DNA from 3 places in the Bradyrhizobium sp. LTSPM299 genome. Region 3 is predicted to be linked to each of the others. Evidence: predicted binding sites of a transcription regulator. Region 3 holds the regulator's gene; each other region holds the start of a gene.
What was found. Region 3 encodes HrcA, which represses chaperone genes, less so after heat shock. Its sites were predicted from a motif close to GTTAGCACTCNCNNNNNGNGAGTGCTAAC; they were not measured.

Region 1: UP10_RS03365 (co-chaperone GroES) is a predicted target of HrcA. The motif match lies at 1,853-1,881, and genes of this name have one in related genera.
Region 2: UP10_RS25330 (co-chaperone GroES) is a predicted target of HrcA. The motif match lies at 2,120-2,148, and genes of this name have one in related genera.

The regions. Positions count from the first base shown of each region.
Region 1 covers NZ_JYMU01000006.1:467,197-470,471, forward strand. The annotation lists gene UP10_RS03350 (NupC/NupG family nucleoside CNT transporter) at 1-438, shown strand, start outside; gene UP10_RS03355 (cupin domain-containing protein) at 533-1,102, opposite strand; gene UP10_RS03360 (usg protein) at 1,253-1,543, opposite strand; gene UP10_RS03365 (co-chaperone GroES) at 1,925-2,242, shown strand; gene groL (chaperonin GroEL) at 2,329-3,275, shown strand, end outside.
Region 2 covers NZ_JYMU01000049.1:446,406-449,680, forward strand. The annotation lists gene groL (chaperonin GroEL) at 1-1,429, opposite strand, end outside; gene UP10_RS25330 (co-chaperone GroES) at 1,735-2,031, opposite strand; gene UP10_RS25335 (hypothetical protein) at 2,346-2,861, shown strand; gene UP10_RS25340 (protein phosphatase CheZ) at 3,120-3,275, opposite strand, start outside.
Region 3 covers NZ_JYMU01000007.1:278,957-282,231, forward strand. The annotation lists gene pncA (bifunctional nicotinamidase/pyrazinamidase) at 1-395, shown strand, start outside; gene grpE (nucleotide exchange factor GrpE) at 449-1,054, opposite strand; gene hrcA (heat-inducible transcriptional repressor HrcA) at 1,244-2,332, opposite strand; gene rph (ribonuclease PH) at 2,594-3,275, shown strand, end outside.

The sequences.
Region 1 (3,275 bases), on a different contig from region 3:
CTGCTGGTGCTGGTCGCGCTGGTGTATCTCGTCAACGCCGTCATCGGCCTGCTGCCGGAAATCGGCGGCGCAAAGATTTCGCTGCAGCGGCTGCTCGGTTACGTGATGGCGCCGGTGTGCTGGCTGATGGGCCTGCCGTGGTCGCAGGCGGTCACGGCGGGAAGCCTGATGGGCACCAAGACCGTGCTGAACGAGCTGATCGCCTATGTTGATCTGTCGAAGCTCGGCACCGATGCGCTCGATCCGCGCTCGCGGCTGATCATGCTCTACGCGATGTGCGGGTTCGCCAACTTCGCCAGCCTCGGCATCATGATCGGCGGCCTCGGCATCATGGCACCCGAGCGGCGCGAGGAGATCAACGCGCTCGGACTGAAGTCGATCGTCTCGGGCACGCTCACGACGTGTTTGATGGGCGCGATCGTCGGGGCGATGACGTGAGCCCTCTCGTCATTCCGGGGCGATGCGAAGCATCGAACCCGGAATCTCGAGATTCCGGGTTCGCGCTATGCGCGCCCCGGAATGACGGCGAGACTTACGCCTTCAACTCCACCGTCTTGAACTCCGCCGGCAGGATCACCTCCAGCAATTCGACGTCGTCGGAATAATCGAGGATCATGTGCCGGATCCGCGGCGGCTGGGTCCAGGCGCTGCCTTGCTTCATCAGCGTCTCACCTTCGCCTTCCATATAGGTCTTCACCCAGCCCTTGAGCACATAGACCATCTGGAATTCGACGTCGTGGAAATGCAGTTTCGAGACCTCATCCGGATTGCACGGACCCTGCAAACGGATGACATGCGCCTGGGCGAGGCCATGCGAGGCCGCCGATATGCCGAGGTCGCGATATTTGGCGTAAGTGCGCAGGCCATCGGCCTTGAAATCCTCTTCGCGGTGATGGCTGATCGCGATGCGCTGCTTCGGCCGCGCCTTTGATGCGGTCTTCGCGGCAGGCTTCGCTGCGGTTTTGGACTTAGCGGCCGGCGCACGGCCCTTGGACTTGATGGTCTTGCGCGCGGACGATTTGGCGGTGCTCTTGAGCCCCGTCCATTTCTTCTTCACCGCGGTCTTGGCTGCTGGTCTTGATGCCGTCTTTTGCTTCGCCATTGTTTGCCTCCCGTTTCTTGACCGGGAAAAGCTATCACAAATCACGCGTCGTAGGGTGGGCAAAGGCGCGCTTGCGCCGTGCCCACCATCCAGTGTCGTGCTCGTAATGGTGGGCGCGCTTGCGCTTTGCCCACCCTACGAAGGCGATGCTCAATGCAGCCGGAAGACGCCGTCGACGGCGCGCAGCTCGGCGGGCTTGATCAGCTTGGAATGCGCCACCGTCACCGAGAACAGCGGGCCATCCAGTCTGTCCCGCCAGAAGGCAAGGAAGTCCTTGAGCGCCGGAAATTTCGGAAACAGGTCGTAGTTCTGCCAGACATAGGTCTGCAGCAACGAGGGATGATCCGGCATCCGATAAAGGATTTGCGCCGTCGTCAGCCCGTACCCCAGCAACTGCTTCCTGAAGTCCTCGGAAGCAACCCCACCAACCCGCGAGACCATGCCAACCTCCTGTGACGGAGCGCATGTGCACGTGGTGGCTGGCCTGCCGGAGCCACCCCGGCGAAAGATGCACTCACATGAGAGAAATGTGACGCACGCGACTGCCCCATCACAAGCCTAAATGTTTAACGAGTTGTTGAAATTTCTCGCGTTAGCAGCAGCTTACCGCATGTGCTAATAGGGGACGCCCAGCCTCGGCGCGCATTAAGCATGACCCTCAATGCTGGCAGCCGCACCATCCGAGTGCCAAATTTTCTGCTAGAAGCCCTTGCCCGCCGCCAAGGCTTGGCCTATCTCCTGCTCAGCCCATCTGGCACTCGCCGGATTGGACTGCCAATGCTCCAAAATTCAACAACAGCTGTATATGCTTAGGAGGACTGCATGAAATTCCGTCCGCTTCACGACCGCGTCGTGGTCAAGCGCATCGACGCCGAAGAGAAGACCGCTGGCGGCATCATCATTCCGGACAGTGCCAAGGAAAAGCCCTCGCAGGGCGAAATCATCGCCGTCGGCCCGGGCGGCCGCGACGAAGCTGGCAAGCTGATCCCGATCGACCTCAAGGTCGGCGACCGCGTCCTGTTTGGCAAATGGTCTGGCACCGAGGTCAAGATCGACAATGAAGACCTGTTGATCATGAAGGAAAGCGACATCATGGGCGTGCTCGACGTCCCCGCAGCCGCCAAGAAGAAGGCCGCTTAAGTCAACGCGCACACGCTCACCCTGAGGAGCGCCTGCCGGCGCCTCTCTAGGGGTGAGAAACCAAGATCAACTCAGGGAAACCAAACATGTCATCTAAAGAAGTCAAATTCGGCGTAGATGCGCGCGACAAGATGCTGCGCGGCGTCGATATCCTCGCCAATGCGGTGAAAGTCACCCTCGGCCCGAAGGGCCGCAACGTCGTGCTCGAGAAGTCGTTCGGCGCTCCCCGCATCACCAAGGACGGCGTCACCGTCGCCAAGGAGATCGAGCTCGAGGACAAGTTCGAGAACATGGGCGCGCAGATGGTGCGCGAAGTCGCCTCCAAGTCCGCTGACGCGGCTGGCGACGGCACCACCACCGCCACCGTACTGGCGGCTGCGATCGTCCGTGAAGGCGCCAAGTCGGTTGCCGCCGGCATGAACCCGATGGACCTGAAGCGCGGTATCGACCTGGCTGTGGAAGCCGTGGTCGCCGACCTCGTCAAGAACTCCAAGAAGGTCACCTCGAACGACGAGATCGCCCAGGTCGGCACGATCTCGGCCAACGGCGACGCCGAAATCGGCAAGTTCCTCTCCGACGCCATGAAGAAGGTCGGCAACGAGGGTGTCATCACGGTCGAGGAAGCCAAGTCGCTCGAGACCGAACTCGACGTCGTCGAGGGCATGCAGTTCGACCGCGGCTACATCTCGCCCTACTTCGTCACCAACGCCGACAAGATGCGCGTCGAGTTCGACGACGCCTACATCCTGATCAACGAGAAGAAGCTCTCCTCGCTGAACGAGCTGCTGCCGCTGCTCGAGGCCGTGGTGCAGACCGGCAAGCCGCTGATCATCGTCGCTGAAGACGTCGAAGGCGAGGCCCTGGCCACGCTGGTCGTCAACCGCCTCCGTGGCGGCCTGAAGGTCGCGGCCGTCAAGGCTCCGGGCTTCGGCGATCGCCGCAAGGCCATGCTGCAGGACATCGCGATCCTGACCGGCGGCCAGGCGATCTCGGAAGATCTCGGCATCAAGCTCGAGAACGTCACGCTCGCCAT
Region 2 (3,275 bases), on a different contig from region 3:
AGGTCTCCGACTTGTTCTCGAGGATCTTGCCGACCACGATCGAGCCCTCGACGCCGGCATTCTCCGCGATCTGGCGGATCGGAGCTTCCAGCGCCTTGAGCACGATGTTGATGCCGGCCTGGACGTCGGCATTGGCGTTGGCGATGCGGCCGACCGCCTTCTTGGCACGCAGCAGCGCCACGCCGCCGCCGGGCACGATGCCTTCCTGCACCGCGGCGCGGGTCGCGTTCAGCGCGTCCTCGACACGGTCCTTCTTCTCCTTGACCTCGATCTCGGTCGCGCCGCCGACGCGGATCACCGCGACGCCGCCGGCGAGCTTGGCCAGACGCTCCTGCAGCTTCTCACGGTCGTAGTCCGAGGTGGTTTCCTCGATCTGCGCCTTGATCTGGCCAACGCGGGCGTCGATGTCCTTCTTCTTGCCGGCGCCCTTGACGATCGTGGTGTTCTCCTTGTCGATCACGATCTTGCCGGCGCGTCCCAGCATGTTGATGGTGACGCTTTCGAGCTTCATGCCGAGGTCATCGGAGATCAGCTGACCACCGGTCAGGATCGCGATGTCCTCGAGCATCGCCTTGCGGCGATCGCCGAAGCCCGGCGCCTTGACGGCGGCGACCTTCAACCCGCCGCGCAGGCGGTTGACCACCAGCGTTGCCAGCGCCTCGCCCTCGACGTCCTCGGCGAGGATCAGCAGCGGCTTGCCGGACTGCACCACGGCTTCCAGCACCGGCAGCATCGCCTGCAGGCCGGACACCTTCTTCTCGTGCAGCAGGATGTAAGCATCCTCGAGCTCGGCGGTCATCTTCTCGGCGTTGGTGACGAAGTAGGGGCTGAGGTAGCCGCGGTCGAACTTCATGCCTTCGACGATGTCGACCTCAGTCACGAGCGACTTGTTCTCCTCGACCGTGATCACGCCTTCATTGCCGACCTTCTGCATCGCCTGCGCGATCATCTTGCCGATCGCGGCGTCGCCATTGGCCGAAATGGTGCCGACCTGGGCGACTTCGGCCGAGGAAGCGACCGGCTTGGCGCGCTTCTCGATGTCCTTGACCACGGCCGCGACCGCAATGTTGATGCCGCGCTTCAGATCCATCGGGTTCATGCCGGCGGCAACCGACTTGGCGCCCTCGCGCACGATCGCCTGCGCCAGCACGGTCGCGGTGGTGGTGCCGTCACCGGCGGTGTCGTTGGTCTTGGAGGCGACCTCGCGCAGCATCTGCGCGCCCATGTTCTCGAACTTGTCCTCGAGCACGATCTCCTTGGCGACGGTGACGCCGTCCTTGGTGATGCGCGGGGCGCCGAAGCTCTTGTCGATGACGACGTTGCGGCCCTTCGGGCCGAGCGTCACCTTGACGGCATTGGCGAGCACGTCGACGCCGCGCAGCATGCGGTCGCGGGCGTCTCCGGCGAATTTTACGTCCTTGGCAGCCATTTTGAATTTTCTCCTGATTGAATTGGATATGATCTTGCCGCTTGTCGTCGCCGGGTCTTCTTCCCCTCTCCCCTTGTGGGAGAGGGTGGACGCGATGCGAAGCATCGCGGACGGGTGAGGGGTCTGTCTCCGCGGATGGAGACTCCTCATCCGGCGCGCTTTGCGCGCCACCTTCTCCCACCCCAACTCGGGTTTACCCGAGTTGGGCATCTTAATTTGTCGAAGTCGGATAAATCCGACTTCGATGGGAGAAGGGAAGAAGTGACTGCTCCGACGGCCGGTGTGCGGCGGCTATTGATTAGTTATCAGGCCAGCACGCCCATGATGTCGGACTCCTTCATGATCAGGAGCTCCTCGCTGTCGAGCTTGATCTCGGTGCCCGACCACTTGCCGAACAACACGCGGTCGCCGATCTTGAGGTCGATCGGGATCAGCTTGCCGGCCTCGTCGCGGCCACCCGGGCCAACGGCGACGATCTCGCCCTGGGAGGGCTTTTCCTTGGCACTGTCCGGAATGATAATGCCGCCCTTGGTCTTTGCCTCGGCGTCGATACGCTTGACCACGACACGGTCATGCAGCGGGCGGAATTTGGATTTAGCCATCAGGTTCCCTCTTGCAGGCTTGGTTTCAGGTCCGGTTCATCTGGACCGGGGTTAAATGCGGTCGGCGCCGGGCAGGACGCCCGACGCATTTAGCAATCGTGATGTGAGAGTGCTAATTGTGCGCCGGGAAATATGACTTGGCGCGGTTTCTGTCAAGCAAACCGGGGTTAAGGCCTTGGTGAGGCCAATATAGCATGGTGGTAGGGGAAACCGAATCGTAGCCATGACGTAATTCTGTTGGACGTCATTGCTCCGCCTTACGTTTTACGCTTGGCTGCAGGTGGGTGCGGCCGGGCCATTGTCGGGGGATATGAATGATCAGGTCACTCAACGCGCGAATGGTCGCACGGCTCGCGGCTGTCTCGGCGCTGACCATATTCCTGGGGGCGTGCGGCAGCATGAGCCTGCCGTCGCTGTCATCGAATACCGAGCCCGCCGCCGAGCCGGGGGTGGCTCCGGAAATGCCCGCGACCATCCGCGCCGACGAGATCGTCGGCCGCTGGGGCCTCGCCTCGTTCCAGAACCCGCCCGACCGCAAGCGCACCGAAGATGCCGCGCGCGGCCAGTGCAAGCAGCCCTACGTGATCGGCGCCGGCCAGTCCGGCGGCGTCATCATGCATCTGGCCGACCAGGCCACCCCGCAGGAACTGCGGCTGAAGGGGTCCCCGAGCGGCAAGAACTATATCGGCCCGCCCGGCCCGACCCCCGGCGAGCAGGACCGCGAGATCGTCTCCTTCGACGGCCGCGTCATGATCACCCGCTTCGTCGACAAGGACGCCGCCACCCGCTACGGCAACATGGTCTACGTCCGCTGCGCGCCAAGGGCGTGATTTCGAGAATAGGTACCGCATAGGTGGTGCACCCCTCCCCTTGTGGGAGAGGTCGGATCGCATCGAAGATGCGATCCGGGTGAGGGGTTTCTCTCCGCGGGCGACCCTCTCTCGTTCCGAGCCCGCGGAGACAGATCCCTCATCCGGCGCTTCGCGCCACCTTCTCCCACAGGGGAGAAGCGAAGAGCGCCTCGTGGCCATCGCCCAACAAAAAACGCCGGTCCTAAGACCGGCGTTTCCGTTTGTCTCTGACCGCTCTCAATCAAACAGCGCGTCGATGTCGTCCTGCGAGGCGTGGCCGGCGTCGCCGTCGAGCTTCGGGCCGTTGAGCAGGCGGTCGTCGCCCTCGCGGGTGTCGATGATCGGCGGCGCATGCGACTTGATGGCGTCGACGCCGCCCCAGATGTTCATCAT
Region 3 (3,275 bases):
GCAAGCAGGTGCTGTGGCCCGACCATTGCGTGCAGGGCACCGACGGTGCCTCGCTGTCGAAGGATCTCGCGATCCCGCAGGCCGAGCTGATCATCCGCAAGGGTTTCCACAAGGACGTCGACAGCTACTCAGCCTTCACCGAGGCCGACGGCAAGACCTCGACCGGCCTTGCCGCCTATCTGAAGGCGCGCAACGTCAAGCGCGTGTTCGTCGCCGGGCTCGCTACTGATTTCTGTGTGGCGTGGACCGCGCTGGACGCACGCAAGACCGGCTTCGAAACCTATGTGGTGGAAGACGCCTGCCGCGGCATCGACACGCAAGGATCGCTTGCGAAGGCCTGGACCGACATGGCCAAGGCCGGCGTCAAGCGGATCCAGTCATCGGACATCACTTAAGGTTTCTTGACGTCAGTCTTGGCGCAAGATCGTCTCGCGCGATGTCGAAACGATCAGGCCGTGAGATCGGCAGCCGGGGCGGCTTTGGCGCCGCCCTTGGAGACGCCCACCAGGGCCGGGCGCAGGATGCGCTCGCCGATCATGTAGCCGGCCTGCATGACCTGCACCACGGTGCCTGACGGTACCGACACATCGGGCACCTCGAACATCGCCTGCTGGAAATTCGGATCGAACTTCTCGCCGATCGGATCGAACTTTTTCACGCCGTTCTTTTCCAGCGCGTTGAGCAGCGAGCGCTCGGTCAGCTCGACGCCTTCGATCAATGCCTTCAGGCCGGGATCGGCGGCTTCCTTGGCCTCGGCCGGAACCGCATCGAGCGCGCGCTGCATATTGTCGGCGATATCGAGCACGTCGCGGGCGAAGCCGGTGATCCCGTAGGTCTTGGCGTCGGCGACCTCGCGGCGGGTGCGTTGACGAAGATTCTCCATCTCGGCCAGCGTACGTAGCATCTTGTCGCGCGTCTCGGCCAGTTCCTTGCTTAAGGCCTCCGTCGATCCGACCTCGGGATCGTCGGGCATGATGTAGGGCTTGGAGACCATAGGCTCGCCCGTCGGCGCCGGATTCTCGGTATTGTCATTGGTCCGGTTCGGATCGGTCATGGCTTGCCTTCTCGAAAAAACACGCGTCGTTCAAATCTTGGGGATTGGCTGGCCCGGATATCGTGCTTTCGACGACGAAAATCAAGCGCAACATAGCGTTTTCGAGCGAAAGCCTGTCCCGAACTTGACCCGGGACGGCCCCCGGCTCGCGCGAAAAAACGCGTCAAATGAAAACCAACTTCCGTCCGGTCAGCCGCCCAGGATCTGGCTGACGATACGCGCGGCGTAATCGACGGTCGGGATCACCCTGGCATAATTCAGCCGCGTCGGGCCGATCACGCCGAGGACACCGACGATCCGGCCATGGGCATCGCTGTAAGGCGCGATGATGGTCGAGGAACCCGACAGCGAGAACAGCTTGCTCTCCGAGCCGATGAAAATCCGCACCCCCTCGCCACGTTCGGCGCGGCCGAGCAGGTCGATCACGCCGCGCTTGGTCTCGAGATCATCGAACAGCGACTTGACGCGCTCGAGATCATCGAGCGCATGCAGATCCTCCAGCAAATTGGCGTGGCCGCGCACGATCAGCTGCCGGTCTTCGTTCTCGCCGCCTGACCAGCTCGCGATGCCGGCCGCCACCACCTTCTGCGTCAACTGGTCGAGCTCGGCGCGGTTCTGCGTCAAGGCGGTCTCGAGCTCGAGGCGCGCTTCGGCCAGGGTCCGGCCACGGATCCGCGCGTTGAGGAAGTTGGTCGCTTCCGTCAGCGCCGAAGAGGGAACCCCGGGCGGCAGGGCCAGCACCCGGTTTTCGACCTGGCCGTCTTCGCTGACCAGCACGACCAGCGCCTTCTCCGGTTCCAGCCGCACGAATTCGATGTGCTTCAGCCGCGCGTTCGATTTCGGCGTCAACACCACGGCCGCGGCGCGGGTCAGCCCCGACAGCCGGGTCAGCGCTTCCCCGAGCGCCGCCTCGACCGATTGCGCGCGGCCGACCGAGGCGAGCTGGGTCTGGATCGATTGGCGCTCCGCCTCGGTGAGGTCGCCGACCTGCATCAGGGCGTCGACGAAGAAGCGCAGGCCGAGTTCGGTCGGCAACCGGCCGGCGGAGGTATGCGGCGCATAGATCAGGCCGAGCTGCTCGAGATCCGACATCACGTTGCGGACCGACGCCGGCGACAGCGGCAACGCAATCAGGCGCGAAATATTGCGCGAGCCGACGGGCTCGCCGGTCGCAAGATAGCTTTCGACAATTTGACGAAAAATGTCGCGCGAGCGCTCGTTGAGCTGGGCAAGCCCCGCATGCGGCGTGATCAGGCTGATCGGATCGTGGTGAGCCACGCACTACTCCCTCACAATTGCCCCTAATCTGTCGATCCGCGAGGCCCGTGACAAGCAGCCATTCAGACCAAATGGCCAGGCCGAAAACCCTTGCCGCTGCCCGTTCCCCCTCCTACAAGCACGGCTTGAGCACGATCCGGAAGAATTGTAACCGGTTTTCCGAAAAGGTCGTGCTCAAACAAAACGTTAGAGCGCGATGACGATTCGAGACAAGTCGTCACGCTCCGGCACCTTACTCTCGGATTTTTCGGAGGATTCCCCATGCGGCCAAGCCGCCGTGCGCCCGATGAACTGCGTCCCGTGTCGCTGGACCGCGGCGTCGTCAAATATGCCGAGGGCTCCTGCATGGTGAAATTCGGCGACACCCATGTGCTGGTGACCGCCACGCTGGAGGAACGGCTGCCGCCGTGGCTGAAGGGCCAGGGCCGCGGTTGGGTCACCGCCGAATATGGCATGCTGCCGCGCGCCACGCTGGAACGCACCCGCCGCGAGGCGTCCGCCGGCAAGCAGGGCGGTCGCACCGTCGAGATCCAGCGGCTGATCGGCCGCTCCCTCCGCGCCGCGGTCGACCTGGAAGCGCTGGGCGAACGCCAGATCACCGTCGATTGCGACGTCATCCAGGCCGATGGCGGCACCCGTACCGCCTCGATCACCGGCGCATGGGTCGCGCTTGCGGACTGCATCAACTGGATGAAGACCCGCAACATGTTGAAGGCCAACGTGCTGCGCGACAACGTGGCGGCGATCTCCTGCGGCATCTACAAGGGCACGCCGGTGCTCGACCTCGATTATGCCGAGGACTCCGAAGCCGATACCGACGCCAATTTCGTCATGACCGGTGACGGCCGCATCATCGAGGTGCAGGGCACCGCCGAGAAGACGCCGTTCTCGCAAGACGAATTCCTGGCGCTGATGGCGCTGGCGCGCAAAGGTGTCGCGCGTC